Regions from separate parts of the Nonomuraea sp. NPDC049695 genome, predicted to be linked through region 3. Evidence: predicted binding sites of a transcription regulator. Region 3 holds the regulator's gene; each other region holds the start of a gene.
What was found. Region 3 encodes HrcA, which represses chaperone genes, less so after heat shock. Its sites were predicted from a motif close to TTGGCACTCTCNNNNNGAGAGTGCCAA; they were not measured.
Positions count from the first base shown of each region.

Region 1: a site for HrcA is predicted at 5,157-5,183, ahead of groL (chaperonin GroEL). Genes of this name have one in related genera too.
Region 2: a site for HrcA is predicted at 4,353-4,379, ahead of groES (co-chaperone GroES). Genes of this name have one in related genera too.

Region 1 covers NZ_JBFANV010000002.1:70,584-76,883, reverse strand. Annotated here, with positions in the region: gene AB0J64_RS02515 (hypothetical protein) at 156-494, opposite strand; gene AB0J64_RS02510 (AAA family ATPase) at 724-2,733, shown strand; gene AB0J64_RS02505 (YbhB/YbcL family Raf kinase inhibitor-like protein) at 2,812-3,342, shown strand; gene groL (chaperonin GroEL) at 3,423-5,048, opposite strand; gene AB0J64_RS02495 (cold-shock protein) at 5,500-5,700, opposite strand; gene AB0J64_RS02490 (MoaD/ThiS family protein) at 5,945-6,220, opposite strand; gene thrC (threonine synthase) at 6,245-6,300, opposite strand, start outside.
Region 2 covers NZ_JBFANV010000028.1:28,114-34,413, forward strand. Annotated here, with positions in the region: gene tsaD (tRNA (adenosine(37)-N6)-threonylcarbamoyltransferase complex transferase subunit TsaD) at 1-681, shown strand, start outside; gene AB0J64_RS24170 (hypothetical protein) at 1,043-2,845, opposite strand; gene AB0J64_RS24175 (class I SAM-dependent methyltransferase) at 3,031-4,239, opposite strand; gene groES (co-chaperone GroES) at 4,466-4,780, shown strand; gene groL (chaperonin GroEL) at 4,853-6,300, shown strand, end outside.
Region 3 covers NZ_JBFANV010000015.1:23,206-29,505, forward strand. Annotated here, with positions in the region: gene AB0J64_RS15860 (PhoH family protein) at 1-776, opposite strand, end outside; gene AB0J64_RS15865 (histidine triad nucleotide-binding protein) at 868-1,212, opposite strand; gene AB0J64_RS15870 (SigE family RNA polymerase sigma factor) at 1,491-2,003, shown strand; gene AB0J64_RS15875 (hypothetical protein) at 2,000-2,644, shown strand; gene AB0J64_RS15880 (16S rRNA (uracil(1498)-N(3))-methyltransferase) at 2,675-3,400, opposite strand; gene dnaJ (molecular chaperone DnaJ) at 3,402-4,541, opposite strand; gene hrcA (heat-inducible transcriptional repressor HrcA) at 4,553-5,566, opposite strand; gene AB0J64_RS15895 (hypothetical protein) at 5,725-6,300, shown strand, end outside.

The sequences.
Region 1 (6,300 bases), on a different contig from region 3:
TCGGGCCGAAGACAATCGAACCACCCCCCTCACCTGCGTACTATCACGCCGCCTGCGACATACCCCCATGATCCGACAAACCCACCTGAAATGCCCGATTTTTTCGGTATTGGCCGTTAGTTGCCAGCCAGCGGGGCTCGCTGCGCGGGGGGCTGCTATCGCACCATCAGACCGCCGAGGAACAGCACGCCCTCCGCGGCGATCCAGGCGAGCACGCCCGCGCCCATGATCCGCCCGAACGTGCGCGGGTCGTTCCTGGACCACGGGAGGAGCCAGGCGGCCACCGTGCAGCAGGCGGCGAGCACGGCGAACAGCCCTGACACCGTGGAGACCGTACCGAGACGTTGTGAGCACGTCGAAGCGGACTCGCCGCCTGCGCAGAACGCCTCCAGGCCCCAGTCCGCGAACACCGACAACGCCCAGAGGGCTGCTAGCAGGAAGCTCGCGATCGTGGGGATGATCGGCGAGAAACGCAGCTGAATCCGCGCCACCATCCGTCCCTACCCCGCCCGGACAACCGCTACTCCGCCCGTCCCCGACGGCCTCCGCCACGCATCTCCTCCCCGCACCGGCGCGCGAGGGGGCCCGCGCGGGACCCACTCACCTCCCGCCACAGGGCCGGACACGGGCGGTAAATGCTTTGGAAGCCGCCCAGAGTCGCCACTAGACTGGCCGATTCGCTGCCTTGACCACCTCCGTTACCACCCAGGGAGGCGCTTTCGCATGCCCGGACACCAGTTGGCCCCCGACATACCCTCCGACGTGCTCGCCGCCGAGCAGGCTCACCTGGCGGAGTCCAGAGCCGCGCTGAAGGCCATGCGCGCACACGCCCAGTCGCTGTCCGCCGACGCGGCGGGTGACTGGGTCTCGCAGCAGATCCTCCAGGCCCTCCTCGACCAGCGGGTGGCCGCGCTCGCCGACCATCCCGACACGCCGCTGTTCTTCGGCCGCCTCGACCGCGCCTCGGGCGACGACCTCCCGAGCACGATCTACGTCGGCCGCCGCCACGTGCACGACGGCCACAGCAAGCCCCTGGTCATCGACTGGCGCGCCCCGGTGTCGCGGGCGTTCTACCAGGCCAGCCCCGCCGATCCCATGAGCGTCGTACGGCGGCGCCGCTTCGGCTACCACGGCGGCGCACTGACGGCGTTCGAGGACGAGCCGCTCGGCGAGGGCGTCGAGATCGGCCCGTCGAAGATCCTCACCGAGGAGATCGAACGCCCCCGAACCGGCCCGATGCGCGACATCGTCGCCACGATCCAGCCGGACCAGGACGAGATCGTCCGCTCCACCCTGGCCCAGACGGTATGCGTCCAGGGTGCCCCAGGCACCGGGAAGACCGCCGTGGGCCTGCACCGGGCGGCGTACCTGCTGTTCACCCACCGCGAGCGCCTCGCCAGGGCCGGCGTCATGATCGTCGGACCCAACCGCGCCTTCCTCTCCTACATCTCCTCCGTACTTCCCGCGCTCGGCGAGGTCAAGGTCGACCAGACCACGGTCGCGGGACTGCTCGGCGAGCACGCGGCGCCGGAGGACCCGATGGTGGCGGCCGTGAAGGGCGACGCCAGGATGGCGCCGGTGCTCGAGCGCGCGCTCTGGCTGCACATCGTGAAGCCGGAGGAGGGCATCGTCTTCACGAAGGGGGCATACCGCTTCCGGGTGGCCGACTACGAGGTACGCGAGATCGTCGCCTCTCTGCGCGGCACGACGCGATACAACCCGGGCCGGGCGGCGCTGGCCCAGCGGCTGGCTCATATGGTGCTGGTACGAATGGAGCAGCGCGGCGAATCGCCCGACGACCGGGTGCAGGACGCCGTGGCCAGGTCGAAACCGGTGAAGCAGCTCGTGGATACGGTCTGGCCAAAACTAACGCCAGAACAGGTCCTTTATCGCCTGCTCTCCGACCCGGAATTTCTCGCTGCCGCCGTCAAAGCAGCTAAATCCGATTTGTCGCCCGAAGAGCAAGAAATGCTCATTTGGCGGAAGCCGTACCGGAGCTGGAAGTCCGCCAAATGGTCGGCCGCTGACGCCGCGCTCCTGGACGAACTCCGCGACCTGATGGAACGCACCCCGTCACTCGGCCACCTGGTGGTGGACGAGGCCCAGGACCTCTCGGAGATGCAGCTGAGAGCGCTCGGCCGCCGCTGCCGCAACGGCTCGGCCACCGTACTGGGCGACCTGGCCCAGGGCACGACCCCGTGGTCGACCAGCTCGTGGAAGTCGGTGCTCGAGCACCTGGGCCAGCGCGAGGGCGAGGTGACCGAGCTGACGCTCGGCTTCCGCGTGCCGAGGGAGGTCCTCGACTACGCCGCGCACCTGCTCCCCTCCATCGCCCCCGACCTGGCCGCTCCCCGCTCGCTCCGCCCAGGCGTCGGCTCGCTCACCGTACGTCCCGGCGGCTCGGTCGCGGAGGCCGCCGCGGAGGCCCTGGCCAAAGAGGGCTCCATCGGCGTCATCGTCCCGGACGCCCTGATCGCCGACGTCTCGCGCGCGCTGGCCGGCATTCCCCATGCCGTGCTCGACCCGGACTCCGCCGAGGAGCACCGCCTGTTGATCGTCCCCGCGACCCTGGCCAAGGGCCTGGAGTACGACCACGTCATCGTCGTGGAGCCTGCCGACATCGTCGCGGCCGAGCCCCGGGGCCTGGCCAGACTGTACGTGGTGCTGACCCGAGCGGTGACGTCGCTGACGGTCCTGCACGACAAGCCCCTGCCCGCGCAGCTGCCGGCGTAGGCGCGATCACCTGACCGGCGGCGGGCACGGCCGCTTCTAGGATGGCTGAGCAAGCAGCTCTCAACCTAGGAGGACGCCGTGCCCGCACCGCTGCCACACGAATACCTGCCGTCGGTTCCCGCGCTCGTGGTCGAGAGCGACGACGTCCGGGACGGAGAGAGGCTGAGCGACCTCCACATCTTCAACGACTGGGGCATGACGGGCCAGAACCAGTCACCCCATCTCCGCTGGTCGGGCGCGCCCGCCGAGACCCGTGGCTACGCGGTCACCTGCTACGACCCCGACGCCCCCACGGGCAGCGGCTTCTGGCACTGGCTGCTGTTCGACCTGCCTGCCTCCGTGACAGAGCTGCCCGCGGGCGCGGGCAACGGCCCCGAGTTCAAGGGCCTGCCCGCCGGGGCGATCCACGCCCGCAACGACTACGGCAAGAAGGAGTACGGCGGCGCGGCCCCGCCTCCTGGCGCCCCGCACCGCTACGTCTTCACGGTCCACGCGCTGGGGGTCGACAAGCTGGGCGTGGACGGCGACGTCAGCCCGGCCGTGGTGGGCTTCAACATCACCGCCAACACCCTGGCCCGCGGCCACATCATCCCCGTCTACGGGGTATGACCAGCGGATCTGTCCTGAAACGCACAAAGGCGGCCCGGGGAGACCCCGGGCCGCCTTTCGCTCTTGCGGCGAGGAGAGACCTAGAAGTCCATGTCGCCGCCGCCCGGCATGGCCGGAGCGGCAGGGGTCTTCTCGGGCTTCTCCGCGATGACGGCCTCGGTGGTGAGGAAGAGCGCCGCGATGGAAGCGGCGTTCTGCAGCGCGGAGCGCGTCACCTTGGCCGGGTCGAGGATGCCCGCCTCGAACATGTTGACGTACTCGCCGGAAGCGGCGTTCAGGCCCTCACCCGGGGTGAGGTTGCGAACGCGCTCCACCACGACGCCGCCCTCAAGGCCGGCGTTGACGGCGATCTGCTTCAGCGGCTCCTCGAGGGCCTTGCGCACGATCGCCGCGCCCGTGGCCTCGTCACCGTTGAGCTCGAGCTTGTCGAACGCCTTGGCGCCGGCCTGCAGCAGCGCCACGCCACCGCCGGGCACGATGCCCTCCTCGACGGCCGCCTTGGCGTTGCGCACGGCGTCCTCGATGCGGTGCTTGCGCTCCTTCAGCTCGACCTCGGTCGCGGCGCCGGCCTTGATGACGGCCACGCCGCCGGCCAGCTTGGCCAGGCGCTCCTGGAGCTTCTCGCGGTCGTAGTCGGAGTCGGTGCGCTCGATCTCGGCGCGGATCTCGTTGACCCGGCCGGCGATCTGCTCGGCGTCACCGGCGCCGTCCACGATCGTGGTCTCGTCCTTGGTCACCACGACCTTACGGGCGCGGCCGAGCAGGTCGAGGGTGGCGTTCTCGAGCTTGAGACCGACCTCCTCGGCGATGACCTGGCCGCCGGTCAGGATGGCGATGTCGTTGAGCATGGCCTTGCGGCGGTCACCGAAGCCCGGAGCCTTGACCGCCACGGAGCGGAACAGGCCACGGATCTTGTTGACGACCAGGGTCGCCAGGGCCTCGCCCTCGATGTCCTCGGCGATGATCAGCAGCGGCTTGCCCGACTGGACGACCTTGTCGAGCAGCGGCAGCAGGTCCTTGTTGGCCGAGACCTTGCTGTTGACGATCAGGATGTACGGGTCCTCGAGCACGGCCTCCATGCGGTCCGAGTCGGTGACGAAGTACATCGACGTCATGCCCTTGTCGAAGCGCATGCCCTCGGTGAGCTCGAGCTCGAGGCCGAAGGTGTTGCTCTCCTCGACGGTGATGACGCCTTCCTTGCCGACCTTGTCCATCGCCTCGGCGATGAGCGAGCCGATCTCGGGGTCGGCGGCGGAGATGGAGGCGGTGGAAGCGATCTGCTCCTTGGTCTCCACGTCCTTGGCCAGCTTGGAGAGCTCCTCGCTGACGCGCTCGACGGCGGCCTCGATGCCCTTCTTCAGGGCCATCGGGTTGGCGCCGGCGGCGACGTTGCGCAGGCCCTCACGCACCAGCGCCTGGGCGAGCACGGTGGCGGTCGTGGTGCCGTCGCCGGCGACGTCGTCCGTCTTCTTGGCGACTTCCTTGACCAGCTCGGCGCCGATCTTCTCCCAGGGGTCCTCGAGCTCGATCTCCTTGGCGATGGACACACCGTCGTTGGTGATCGTGGGAGCGCCCCACTTCTTCTCCAGCACGACGTTGCGGCCCTTGGGACCCAAGGTCACCTTGACGGCGTCGGCGAGCTGGTTCATACCGCGCTCGAGACCGCGCCGGGCGTCCTCGTCAAACGCGATCATCTTGGCTGCCATAAGGCTAGACCTCCCAGATGCAGGGTGGCTTGTCGTGGACCGAGCCGACGCCCGCGACGGCATGGGTCGGCGTCTCCTTCGGCAGACCCCATCGTCCCGATCCGATCGTTGGCACTCTGCATCAGAGAGTGCCAACGAACTGTTTAGCACTCTACCCTGCCGAGTGCAAGCGAGAGGACACCCACCGGGTGTTCCTTCCCTGGTGGGGGTACGCCGACGCCTGAACACGCGTTGCCTGGACTGAGGAACGCAGGGAGCGAAGCGACCGGAGAGACGAGGGAAGGCGACGGCTTTCAGCGACCGAGCCGCCTCTGCGGAGCAGAGGCAATAAGCAGAGCGCGGCGAGCTGCCCCATGCGGCTCGCCGCACCCGAGTCGACGAAAGAGAGGTGGCAGGTTCGCACGGACTGCGCTACCGCGCGATCCTGCCGGTGCATACCAGGTGGGGCGTGTCAGACCGCGCGAACGGCCTCTGCCTGGGGACCCTTCTGGCCTTGCGTGATCTCGAACTCGACGCGCTGCCCCTGTTCGAGAGCTCTGTACCCGTCCATCAGTATCGCTGAGTAATGGACGAATACATCCTTACCACCGTCTACCGCGATGAAGCCGTAGCCCTTGTCCGCGTTGAACCACTTGACGGTGCCCTGCGCCACTTCCGACTCCTCTTACTGGGCCCACAGATCTCGCCCATTCCTCCGCGAGACCCGTAATCGACTGACATAACGGAAAATCGGCCAGACGATCGCCCTCGACCATACCTGTGGCACGGGGTTTGGCAACAGAGTCAATCCGCAAAAGAAGCATTTCTCCGCACCGAAGCTCGATGAAACGTTCATTTGCCCTGGAAAAGCAGAAGGCGCCCACAAGGGGCGCCTTCAAGGATGTGATCTATAGCACTCAGCCGCCGGCGACCGCCGGGATGATAGAGATCTGAGTGCCCTCAGGGGCTGCAGTGTCGAGCCCCTCGGCGAATCGGACGTCCTCTTCCCCAACGTAAACGTTGACGAAACGACGAATCTTGCCCGATTCATCCAAAATTCTCGCGCCGATCCCCGGGTAGTCGGAGTCCAGCTTGATGAGGACGTCACGAAGAGTCGCGCCCTCGCCACTGACTTCCGCGTTACCCCCGGTGTACGTGCGCAGAATGGTGGGAATCCGCACAGTAACGCTCATGGTTAAACTCGCCTTTCCTGGTTGTCAGACAGCCGCGCGGAACGCGTCGAGGGAGGGCCGGATCACGGCCGTGGGCTTGG
Region 2 (6,300 bases), on a different contig from region 3:
CACGTCGCTGTCGACCAGCTCGAGCACGGGCCGCTGCCCAAGCCGTGCATCGCCCTGCTGGTGTCGGGCGGCCACTCGTCGCTGCTGCTCGTGCCCGACGTGGCCCAGGACGTGATCTCGCTCGGCTCGACGGTCGACGACGCGGCCGGTGAGGCGTTCGACAAGGTGGCCCGAGTGCTGGGGCTGCCGTTCCCCGGCGGCCCGCACATCGACAGGTCCGCCCGCGACGGCTCGGGCACAGCCATCACGTTCCCGCGCGGCAAGATCGACGACGGCACGCTCGACTTCTCCTTCTCCGGCCTGAAGACGGCCGTGGCCCGCTGGGTCGAGGCCCGGGAGGCGTCAGGGCAGTCCGTCCACGTGCCCGACGTGGCCGCCTCGTTCCAGGAGGCCGTGGTCGACGTGCTGACCCGCAAGGCGCTGCAGGCGTGCCGGAAGTACGACGTGCACGACCTGCTGATCGGGGGCGGCGTGGCGGCCAACTCGCGGCTGCGCGCGCTGGCCCAGGAGCGGTGCGACGCGGCCGGCGCACGTCTGCGGGTGCCCCGTCCGGGGCTGTGCACCGACAACGGCGCCATGGTCGCCGCCCTGGGCTCCAACCTGGTCGCGGCCGGGATCTCGCCTTCGACCCTGGAGATCCCCGCCGACTCGTCGCTGCCGATCACGACGGTCCACGTCTGAGTCCCTTCCGCGCACTCGGACTCGGGTAGGCGGGGGTCCGGGCGAGCTCGCGCTGGGCGCTGCCGCTGTCCAGCCGGAGCTGGGTGCGGGACGGCCGGTGCCCTCGCTCGAGCGCGGCCACGGCGGCGGAGACCGCCTCGTGCAGCCCCCGCAGTAGGCAGAGCGCCGGCGCCATTATCCGAACGCGCCGGTGGAGCGTCGGCGTTGTTCTCCGGGTGCTCCGCTGGCGCGTCAGCGTCGTTCTGCGGGCACGCCGGCGGAGCGCCGACACCGTTGCCGAGGGCGGCAGCGGCGGGCGCGTAGCGGGGGCGCCCCACGAGGCGGAGCGCCGCGCGCCCCGCCTCGTCTCAGTGTGCCTGCCTCAGTCCTTGGACCGGCTTGGGCGTAGGAGGGCCTCGGCCAGGGCCAGCATGGTCTCCTCCAGGGCGCCCAGGCGCTTGGTGAGGTCGTCGGTCGCCGGCTGGACGATGCCGGTGACCGTCTCGGCGAGCTGGTCGCGGTCGGGGCGGGAGGTGACGAGCTCCGTGAGGGCGTCCGTGGCGGCGGCGAGGCGCTCCGCCTGGTCTCCCGCGTGCGTCTGGAGCAGCTCGCCCTGACTGGCCAGGGTGGCCGGAAGCTGTCCCACGCGCTCGCTGACGGCCTCGATGCGGTCGTCGAAGGTCTCCAGATGCGCGCCGGTCTGCTCGGCACGGGCGGCCAGGCCGTTCATGCGGGTGTCGATGCCGTCGAATCGGCTGCTCAGGTGCTCCTCGGCCTCGATCAGGCGCTCGTCGATGGCGTCGATCTGGGTGTCGAGCTTGTTGAAGCGGCCCTCGTTGCGGGTGGCCGTCTCGTTGAGCCGCTGGTCGGCCGTCACCAGACGGTCGTCGAGCGCGGTGAAGCGGGCGTCGATGCGTACGTCGAGGGCGTCGAACCTGTCGTCGTGGCGGCCCAGATGGCCGTCCACCGTGCCCAGCCGCTTGTCGACCCCGCCGAGCTGGCTGTCCACGGACGTGAGCCGTTTGTCGACCCCGACCATCCTGCCGTCGATCCCGTCGAGCCTCGTGTCGATGTCGGCCAGGCACTCGTCGGCGGACTCCAACCGGCTGTCGAACCCGGTGAGCCTGGAGTCGAGGCCCATGAGCTTGCCCTCCACCCGGTCGAGCCGGGAGTCCACGCCGCTGAGCCTGGCGCTCAGGCGCTGCTCGCTCTCGCCCAGCTGGACCGCGAGATGCTGGTCGGCCTCGTCGAGCCTGGTGGCGAGGCGCAGCTCGACGTCGGACAGGATGCTGGAGAGGTGGTCGTCGGACTCCTTGAGGCGGCCGGCGAGCCGCTCGTCCGCCTCGACCAGGCTGGTGGCGAAGCGCTGGTCGGTCTCGTCCATCCGGGCGGTGAGCTGCTGGTCGGTCTGGTCGAGCCGGGCAGTGAGCTGCTGGTTGGTCTGGTCGAGTCGGGCTGTCAGGTGCTGGTCCGTCTCGTCGAGTCTCGTGCTCAGGCGCCGATCGGTTTCGTCCAGGCGCGTGGTGAGATGCTCGTCCTGCTCGTTCAGCCGGACCGTCAGCTGCTCGGACAGATCGCCGACCACGACCTCGACCCGGTCAGTACGGGTGGTCAGCTCGGCCATCGACTTGTCGAGCCTGGTGAAGCGGCTGGCGGCGGCCTCCATGTTGGAATTGAGGGTGGCCAGCTTGGTGGCGAAGTCGGACATCCCCCTCGTAATGCCATCGGTGGTGTCGAGCACCGATTGCAGGCGGTTGAGGGCTTCCTCCACGCTGTCGCCCACCGTGCCCAGATCGGCCCGGAGGTTCGGCAGCTCGGCCACGGGGGCGACGTGGGCGTCCACGTGGCCCACCTTCTCCCCGACGGCGTCCACGTGGTCGCGCACCGCCTCCACGTGCTGGGCCAGCCCCTCCGCCCACATCGGCGGCTTGGCGGCGAGGTCGTCGAGCCGCCCGCTGACCGCATGCAGCGTGCCGCTGAGGCCGCCGAGCTCGCGCTCGCGCACCTCCCGCAGCAGCCACTCCATGCCTTCGAGTCGCTGGCGGATCTCGTCCAGCACTGCCCCCTGTGTGCGCTGCTCGTACACGTGATCCTGCGCGGCACGCGCGAGCAGATCCCGCATCCTCTCCGAGATGCCGGATTGGCCTCCTGCCTGGAGAAGGGTGGTGTGGTTGGAATGGTCCACCGAAAGCTCCTTTGGCTCGCCGACGGTCTGCCGCGCAGCGGTGGGGATAGGTCCGATTTGCAGATGGAAGCGAGAACACGGGTAACCGCATCAGGGGGAGAACTCCCGCCCGCCCACCTTAGTCCTTCGATCAAGGTCAGGAAGCGGCGAATTGAAAGATCGTGGGTAACGGAAAAATGTACGGTTTATGCAGGTGGGGTGGCATTGCAGATGATGACTGATGGCTTATCAATGATCCTGGTAAGGATGATTACCGCGGACTTTTCGCCATTCAGCCGTAGGTCCGATCTGAGGCGTTCGATGTCGACGGCGGAGCCACGCTTCTTTATGGTGACATTCCCGATTTGCCGCTCGCGGAGCAGCGCTCGCAGCTTTTTCAGTGAGAACGGGATGATGTCCGAGATTTCATATCTGGCCGCCCATGGGGTGTCGATCGGTTCGTCCCCGGTGATGTAGGCGATCAACGGGTCGAGCAGGCGTCCGCCCAAGATTTCGGACACCTCGCCCACGAGGTGCGCCCGGATGGCCGCGCCGTCCGGCTCGTAGACGTACCTGCCGGCCGGGCCGACCTGGGCCTCGACTCCTGTGGCCGTCAGCGTGTGCCCGCCGGGCAGCAGGGTGGCGCGCCGCATCGCCTCCTGGAGGCCGGTCCAGAGCGCGGCCTCCTTGACCTCGCCCTTGTACGACACCCACTCGGCCTCGGCGCCGTCCGGGATGAACTCGTACGGGATGCCCGGGGCGACCTTGACGCACGCGAGGGAGGCCCTGGAGACCAGGTCGAGCACCACCGGCCAGGGCGGGGAGTAGGCCATGGGGTCGAATGTCCTGCCCCTGCTAGTCCGCCTGGCCGGGTCGGCGAAGAGCACGTCGTACTCCTCCGGCCTGACCTCGGCCGCGTCCGCCACGGACACCGTCACCCTGTCGCCCAGCCCGAGCGCCTCGGCGTTGGCCCTGGCCACGGCGGCGGTCAGCGGGTCGGTGTCCACGGCGGTCACGGCGCAGCCGGCGCGGGCCAGCGCGAGGAAGTCGCCGCCGATGCCGCAACAGGCGTCTACGACGCTGGGCGTACCCGGCAGTGACCCGGTCAGGGACCCGGTCAGGCGGCGGGCGCGGTGCTCGGCGACCTCCGCCCGGGTGGACTGCTCCAGGCCGTGCGGCGTGAAGTACATCCGCGCGGCGTCCTCGCCGAACTTGGCCCTGGCGCGCTCCCTCAGCCCGGCCTGGGTCAGCGCGGCGGAGGTGAGGGCGGCGTCGTACGTCTTGCGAAGCTTTGTGGCGGCGGCGACCGGATCGGCTCCCGTCAGCTCCCCGGCCTCCGCGAGGGCCCGCTGTCCGCGCGGGGTCAGCAGCTCGGTGAAGGCGTCGAGGTCCACATCACCCGACGTTAGTGCCATGCCCGAGCAGGTTGGCCCGCGGGCGTACTGTGGGAAAGAGCAGTTGGGGTGCTGATCGCTCTCAGCAGACGCGTTCGTGTTGACTGTCAAGCCCCTCTTGCATATGTTTCCTGTTGGCACTCTCCCCTTGAGAGTGCCAACGTGCGACGAGGCAGGTCTGACACCCGCGACGGCAGGCCCAGCTGGTCGCCTCTTCTAGATCATTCAAATCTGAAGGGGAGGTCCGATCGTGACGACCGCCACTAAGGTTCCCGTTAAGCCGCTCGGCGACCGCATCGTGGTCCAGCCGCTTGAGGCTGAGCAGACCACCGCTTCCGGCCTGGTCATCCCGGACACCGCCAAGGAGAAGCCGCAAGAGGGCAAGGTCCTCGCGGTGGGCCCGGGCAACTGGGATGAGGACGGCGACAAGCGGATTCCGCTCGACGTCTCTGAGGGCGACATCGTCCTCTACAGCAAGTACGGCGGCACCGAGGTCAAGTACGGCGGCGAGGAGTACCTCGTGCTCTCCGCCCGCGACGTTCTCGCGATCATCGAGAAGTAAGCCGGTGTGTCGGGCCCCGGGCGCTCTTCAGGGCGGCCGGGGCTTTCCGACGCTAGGAGAGGACTTTCAGCAATGGCGAAGATCCTGGAGTTCGACGAGGCTGCCCGCCGCGCGCTTGAGCGCGGTGTCAACGCCCTCGCGGACGCCGTGAAGGTAACCCTCGGCCCGCGCGGCCGCAACGTCGTCATCGACAAGAAGTTCGGTGCACCGACGATCACGAACGACGGCGTCACCATCGCTCGTGAGATCGAGCTGGAGGAGCGCTACGAGAACCTCGGCGCCCAGCTCGCCAAGGAAGTTGCCACCAAGACCAACGACATCGCGGGTGACGGCACCACCACCGCGACCGTCCTGGCCCAGGCCATGGTCCGCGAGGGCCTGCGCAACGTGGCGGCCGGCGCCTCGCCCCTGTCGCTCAAGCGCGGCATCGACAAGGCCGCCAAGGAGATCAGCGACAAGCTGCTCGCCAGCGCCCGCGCGGTCGAGGACAAGAAGGAGATCGCCAACGTTGCGACGATCTCCGCTCAGGACGCGCAGATCGGCGACCTGATCGCCGAGGCGTTCGACAAGGTGGGCAAGGACGGTGTCCTCACCGTCGAAGAGTCCAACGCCATGGGCATGGAGCTCGAGTTCACCGAGGGCATGCAGTTCGACAAGGGCTACGTGTCGCAGTACATGGTGACCGACCCCGAGCGGATGGAGTCCGTCCTCGAGGACGCCTACATCCTGCTCACCCAGGGCAAGATCTCCTCCATCGCGGACTTCCTGCCGCTGCTGGAGAAGATCGCCCAGACGAAGAAGCCGCTGCTCGTGGTCGCCGAGGACGTCGAGGGCGAGGCCCTGGCCGTCCTGGTCACCAACAAGATCCGCGGCACGTTCACCTCCGTGGCGGTCAAGGCCCCCGGCTTCGGCGACCGCCGCAAGGCGATGCTGCAGGACATGGCCATCCTCACCGGCGGCCAGGTCGTCAGCGAGGAGGTCGGCCTCAAGCTGGAGCACGTCGGTCTCGAGGTGCTCGGCCAGGCCCGCCGCGTCGTCGTGACGAAGGACAACACCACCATCGTCGACGGCGCCGGTGACGCGCAGGCCATCGAGGACCGCGTCAAGGAGATCAGGCTCGCCATCGAGCAGTCCGACTCCGACTGGGACCGCGAGAAGCTGCAGGAGCGCCTGGCCAAGCTCGCCGGCGGTGTGTGCGTGCTGCGCGTCGGCGCCGCCACCGAGGTGGAGCTGAAGGAGAAGAAGCACCGCCTCGAGGACGCGATCTCCGCGACCCGCGCCGCGATCGAGGAGGGCATCGTCTCCGGCGGTGGCTCCGCGCTGATCCACGTCTCCAAGGAGCTCGACGACCTCGGCCTGTCGGGCGACGAGGCCACGGGTGTCGGCGTCGTCCGCCGCGCCCTGGTCGAGCCGGCCCGCTGGATCGCCGAGAACGCCGGTCTCGAGGGCTACGTGGTCACCCACAAGGTCGCCGAGCTGGAGGCCGGCCACGGCCTCAACGCCGCGACCGGCGAGTACGG
Region 3 (6,300 bases):
AGGAACATCTTCATCTGCTCGGCCGAGGAGTTCTGTGCCTCGTCGAGGATGATGAAGGCGTCGTTGAGCGTGCGACCACGCATGTACGCGAGCGGCGCGACCTCGATCGTGCCCGCGGCCATCAGCTTGGGGATGGAGTCGGGGTCGAGCATGTCGTGCAGCGCGTCGTAGAGCGGCCGCAGGTAGGGGTCGATCTTCTCGTAGAGCGTGCCGGGCAGGAAGCCCAGCCGCTCGCCGGCCTCGACGGCCGGGCGGGTCAGGATGATCCGGTTGACCCGCTTCTCCTGCAGCGCACGCACGGCCTTGGCCATCGCGAGGTAGGTCTTGCCGGTGCCCGCGGGGCCGATGCCGAACACGATCGTGTGCTTGTCGATCGCGTCGACGTACCGCTTCTGGTTGACCGTCTTCGGCCTGATCGTGCGCCCGCGCGAGGAGAGGATGTCGAGGGACAGCACCTCGGCGGGGCGGTCGGACGTCAGGCGGAGCATGGCGATGCTGCGCTCGACCGCGTCAGGGGTGAGCTCGCCGCCGCTGCGCAGCACCTCGACCAGCTCCTCGAAGAGCCGCACCACCGTGCCGCTCTCGTCGGGGCTGCCGGTGACGGTGATCTCGTTACCGCGAACGTGGATGTCGGCCCTGAAAGCGCCCTCGATGACGCGAAGCAGCTCGTCGCGGGAGCCCAGGAGGCTGACCATCGGGTATTCGTCCGGAATCAGCACCTTGGCTTGAGTGCGCGAGGGAGGTGCCGTGCGTCGGGATTCGTGTAGTTCGGACATGGGCAGGCCAGTGGCCTGATGCCTCCCGGTCTCTTTCGGTGTTCTTCTGTGCCCATCGTATCCGGGACCGGGCCGATCGCTCCCCCCAATATCAGCCGGGCGGCCAGGTCAGGTCGCGCCCGCCCAGGACGTGGGCGTGTACGTGGAAAACGGTCTGCCCGGCGCCGAGCCCGGTGTTGAACACCACGCGGTATCCGCTGTCGGCCACGTGCTCCAGCACAGCCACCGAGTGGGCGGCCTTGAGCACCTCGTCGGCGAGCCCGTCGTCGACATCGGCGAGTGCCGCCGCGGTGGCGTGGTGCTGTTTCGGGATGATCAGCACGTGCGTGGGCGCCTGCGGGTTGACGTCACGGAACGCCAGTGTCCTGCCGGTTTCATAAACGATCTCGGCGGGAATCTCCTTGGCGACGATTTTGCAGAAGAGACAATCGCTCACCTGATCACCCTATCGAGAGCACCGGCGTACGTAACCCGTTGCCAATCGGTAATCCTCTGTGTCGTGCGAAGGAAGATCCACGCGGTTAGGGTGAGTGTGCGACACTTCAGCGAAATAGGACGATTCAGGGTCGGGCGAGCGCCACCTGGCGAGGACACGACTGGGTAATGCACCCTAAGGAACCGGGGAAACCTCAAGAACCGGAAGAGCGTAAACCCTCTGGGAAGGCTGAGCGTCCCATTGATGTGACCACCGAAACCCTTCTGGCCGACAGGTCGATGGGGGCGGCGCCGGTCGGGTGGGATGCCGACATGGCCGTGACCGCGCTCTACAGCGCGCACTTCCGGTCGTTGGTGCGTCTCGCCGTGTTGCTGGTGCGAGACACGGCGACTGCTGAGGAAGTCGTGCAGGACGCGTTCGTCGCCATCCATGGCGCCTGGCGCAGGCTGCGTGACCCCGACAAAGCTCTCGCCTACCTCCGTCAATCCGTCGTCAACCGGTCCCGTTCCGTGCTGCGTCACCGCGCGGTCGTCGAGAAGTACGCTCCCAAGGGACTGCCCGACGCCCCGAGCGCCGAGAACGGCGCGATCGGCGAACTGGAACGCTCCGCCGTCATCGAGGCGTTACGGGCCCTGCCCACCCGTCAGAGAGAAGCACTGGTTCTGCGGTACTACGGTGATCTGTCCGAAGCTGAGATCGCCCACGCGATGGGCATCAGCAAGGGCGCGGTCAAGAGCCACACCGCACGTGGCATGGCCGCACTGCGATCCGTTCTGGAGAAAATGTCATGACCCAGCCCCCCGACGAGCACGGCGATCTCCTGCGCCGTGCGCTCCGAGCGGAGGCGGACGCGGTCGTGCCCTCGCCGGACGGACTGGAGATCATCCGCGCCCGCATCGAACGGCGCGGTGTCCGTAATCTGTTCTGGTGGCGTGCGGGCGCGGCCGCCGCCAGCGCCGTCCTCGTAGCGGGAACGATCGTGATGGCCGTTCCGCAGTTGCGCACGCAGATCATCAACTCGCAACCCGTCGAGAACGACACCTCCAGGGTCCCGTCCAACTCCTCCACCACGCGCTCCCAGGAACCGCCGCCGCCGTCCAGGCAGCCGACCCACGACCAGCACCCCATCGTGGTTCCCGACGTGACCAAGAGCCCGACGCCCCGGCCCTCGAAGCGGGCGGAGTCGACCAGCAGGCCGTCGCCGACCCCCACGCCGACTCCGACCACGTGCCCGACGACCCAGGCCGAGCAGGCCGACCCGCCGTCCGAGTGCCCCTCGGTCTCGCCGACTCCGTCGCCAACGCCGCCGGCGGAGGACACGCTGCAGCCCACGACGTGCCCGGTCGATGAGTGCCCGCCCGACGACAACGTCACCGAGACCCCCGCCGACGTGACCAGCCCGTTGGTGGACGCCTCCCATACGACGCCCTGAAGCCTCCTACACAACGCCCTTAAAAGGGCTCTACCAGCGCCCGGTACGCGTGAGCAGCACGGAGGCCGCCGCCACCCCCGCCGTGGACGTACGCAGCACCGTCGGCCCCAGCAGCACGGAGACCGCCTTGGCCGCCCGGAACCCGGCCAGCTCCTCCTCCGAGACGCCCCCCTCGGGCCCCACGACCACCACGATGTCGCCCGACGCGGGCAGCGCCACGCCGGACAGCGGCTCCGCCGCCTCCTCGTGCAGCACCAGCCCCAGCGCCGCGCCCGCCAGCAGCTCCCCGACCCGCGCGGTGGTGGCGGGCTCCGTCACCTCGGGCAGGTGGAACCTGCGGGCCTGCTTGCCCGCCTCGCGGGCGGTGGAGCGCCAGCGGTGCAGCGCCTTGGCGACCTTGTCGCCCTTCCACTGGGTGATGCTGCGCGAGGCCGCCCACGGCACGATGACGTCGACGCCCGCCTCGGTCATCATCTCGACCGCCAGCTCGCCTCTGTCGCCCTTGGGCAGCCCCTGGACGACGGTCAGCCGCGGCTCCGGCAGCTCGACCTCGTAGCGGCACAGCACGTCGAGCCTGAGTGAGTCCTTCAGCGCCTCGCGCACGACGCACTCGGCGACCGTACCGGCGCCGTCCGTCAGATCGACCCGCTCACCGGCCCGCAGGCGGCGCACGGAGGCCGCGTGCCGCCCCTCGGGGCCGGCGAGCGTCAGCTCGGGCCCGTCCAGCTCCTCGGACAGGAACACCGGGACGGTCACGTCACCTGCCGTTGAAGGCGTCGCGCAGCCGGGAGAAGAAGCCCTGCTGGCCGGGGGCGAACTTGCCCGGCGGCCGCTCCTCGCCGCGCTGCTTGGCGAACTCGCGCAGCAGCTCCTCCTGCGCCGGGTCGAGGCGGGTCGGGGTCTCGACGTTGACGTGGATCAGCAGGTCGCCGCGGCCGGACTCGTTGAGCCGCTGCACGCCCCGCCCGAACATGGTGATGACCTGGCCCGACTGCGTGCCGGGGCGGACGTCGACCTCCTCGGAGCCGTCGAGCGTCTCGACCGCCAGGATGGTGCCGAGCGCGGCGGCCGTCATCGGGAGCTGCACGGTGCAGTGGAGATCGTCACCGCGCCGCTCGAAGATCTCGTGAGCACGCTCGACGATCTCCAGGAACAGGTCTCCGGGCGGGCCGCCGCCGGGGCCGACCTCACCCTCGCCGGCGAGCTGGATGTGGGTGCCGTCCTCGACGCCCGCGGGGATGCGGACCTTGATCGTACGGCGGGTGCGCACCCGGCCGTCGCCGGAGCACTCCTGGCAGGGGTGGCGGATGATGGTGCCGAACCCGCCGCACTGCGGGCACGGCCGCGAGGTCATGACCTGACCCAGGAACGACCGGGTGACCTGGGAGATCTCGCCGCGCCCGCTGCACATGTCGCAGGTGTCGGGATGCGTGCCGGGCGCCGCGCCGGCCCCGTGGCAGACCTCGCAGAGCACGGCCGTGTCGACGACCAGCTCGCGGGTGGTGCCGAACGCCGTCTCGCGCAGGTCCAGCTCGACCCGGATGGTGGCGTTGCGCCCCCTGCGGGCACGCGAACGCGGCCCTCTGGCGCCCGCCGCGGTGCCGAAGAAGGCGTCCATGATGTCGCTGAACGGGAAGCCCGCTCCGAAGCCGCCGGCGCCCGCGCCTGCTCCCGCTCCGCCGAACGGGTCGCCACCCAGGTCGTACATCTGGCGCTTGTTCGGGTCGGACAGCACCTCGTAGGCCTGCGTGATCTCCTTGAACCGCTCCTGGGTCTCAGGATCGGGGTTCACGTCGGGATGCAGCTCGCGGGCCAGGCGGCGGTACGCCTTCTTGATCTCGTCCTGACTGGCGTCACGGCGCACCCCGAGGGTGGCGTAGTAGTCGCTGTTTGCCACTTATCGACCTCTTATGATGCAGCCAGGATCTGGCTGACGTAGCGTGCCACCGCGCGCACGGCGCCCATCGTAACTGGGTAGTCCATCCTCGTCGGTCCCAGCACGCCGAGCCGGGCCAGTTGGTTGTCGCCAGAACCGTATCCGGTCGCGACGATGGATGTCCCCCGCAGGTAGGGGTTTTCGGAGCCGATGCGCACGGTGAGCGCGGACGGTGTGTCGTTGGAAGTCTCGCCCAGCAGCCGCATGAGCACGACGTGCTCCTCCAGCGCCTCGAGCACGTCACGCAGGCCGGTCGCGAAGTCGGCGCCCGCGAGGTTCGCCGCGCCGGCGAACACGATCTTCTCGTCGTACCGCTCGACCAGCGTCTCCAGCAGCACCGACAGGATCGTGGCCGCCGCGGGCCGGTCTTCGACGGGCAGCCGCTCGGGCAGGTCGGCGACGAGCTCGGGCACGTTGCTCAGGCCGCAGCCGTCGAGGGAGGCGTTGAACACCGCGCGCAGGTGGGCGATGCGGGTGTCCTCGATGTCCTCGGGCAGCTCGATCACCCGCTGCTCGACGCGGCCGGTGTTGGTGATCAGCACGAGCATGACCCGCCGCTCGTTGAGCGGCACCAGCTCGACGTGCCTGACCGTCGAACGCGTCAGCGTCGGGTACTGCACGACCGCCACCTGCCGGGTCAGCTGCGCGAGCAGCCGGACCGTGCGGGTGACCACGTCGTCGAGGTCGACCGCGCCCGCGAGGAACGTCTCGATCGCCCTGCGCTCGGCCGCCGACAGCGGCTTGACCTGCGAGAGCCGGTCGACGAACAGGCGGTAGCCCTTGTCCGTCGGCACGCGGCCCGCGCTGGTGTGCGGCTGGGTGATGTAGCCCTCCTCCTCCAGCGCGGCCATGTCGTTCCTGACCGTCGCGGGGGAGACCTTCAGGTTGTGGCGCTCGGCGAGCGCCTTGGAGCCCACCGGTTCGTTGGTGGACACGTAGTCTTCGACAATGGCGCGGAGCACCGCCAGCTTCCGATCGTCGAGCACGTGCTCACCTCCTGCCTCTGCCATTTGAGGAACGCAACCATCTAGCACTCTGAGTTCCTGAGTGCCAAGTGTACGGCTCTCGCCCACAAGGTGCGATAACAGCAGGTCGCAACCTGGCTCCTAGCTTCTTACAAGGGGCAAGTACCACACTTGCCGACATGAGCGACAATTCACCCCCTCCGCCGTACGGCCCGCAGCCCGCCTCACAGCCGGGTTACGGCCCTCAACCTGGGTCCCAGCCGGGCTACGGCCCCCAGCCCGGCTCACAGCCGGGCTACGGGCAGCCTCCGCCGCAGTACGGGCCCGCGCCGCAGTACGGCCCGCCACCGCAGTACGGCCCACCGCCCCAATACGGCCCACCTCCTCAGTACGGACAATACGGCCAACAACCCCAATTTCCCCCTCGAATCGACTCGAAAGCCATCAAGCCGCGCCTGTGGTGGATCGGGCTCGTCTGGGGCGTCTTCGTCGTGTGCGCGATCGCCGGTGTCGTGGTGTTCTCCACGGGCCTGGTGAGCAGCGTGAGCGACCTGGCCCCGAGCAGGACGTTCGCGGCCGGCGAAAGCGTGACGATCCCGGTCGACCCGGCAGACCGGCCCGCGGTCTACCTCTCCAGCGACACGCAGGTCAACTACGTGTGCGAGATCTCCGGCCAGGCCAAGCTCGCCAAGACCACGGGCAGGCAGACGGTCACGTCCGGGTCCGTCACCTGGGTGGAGCTCTTCGTGATCAAC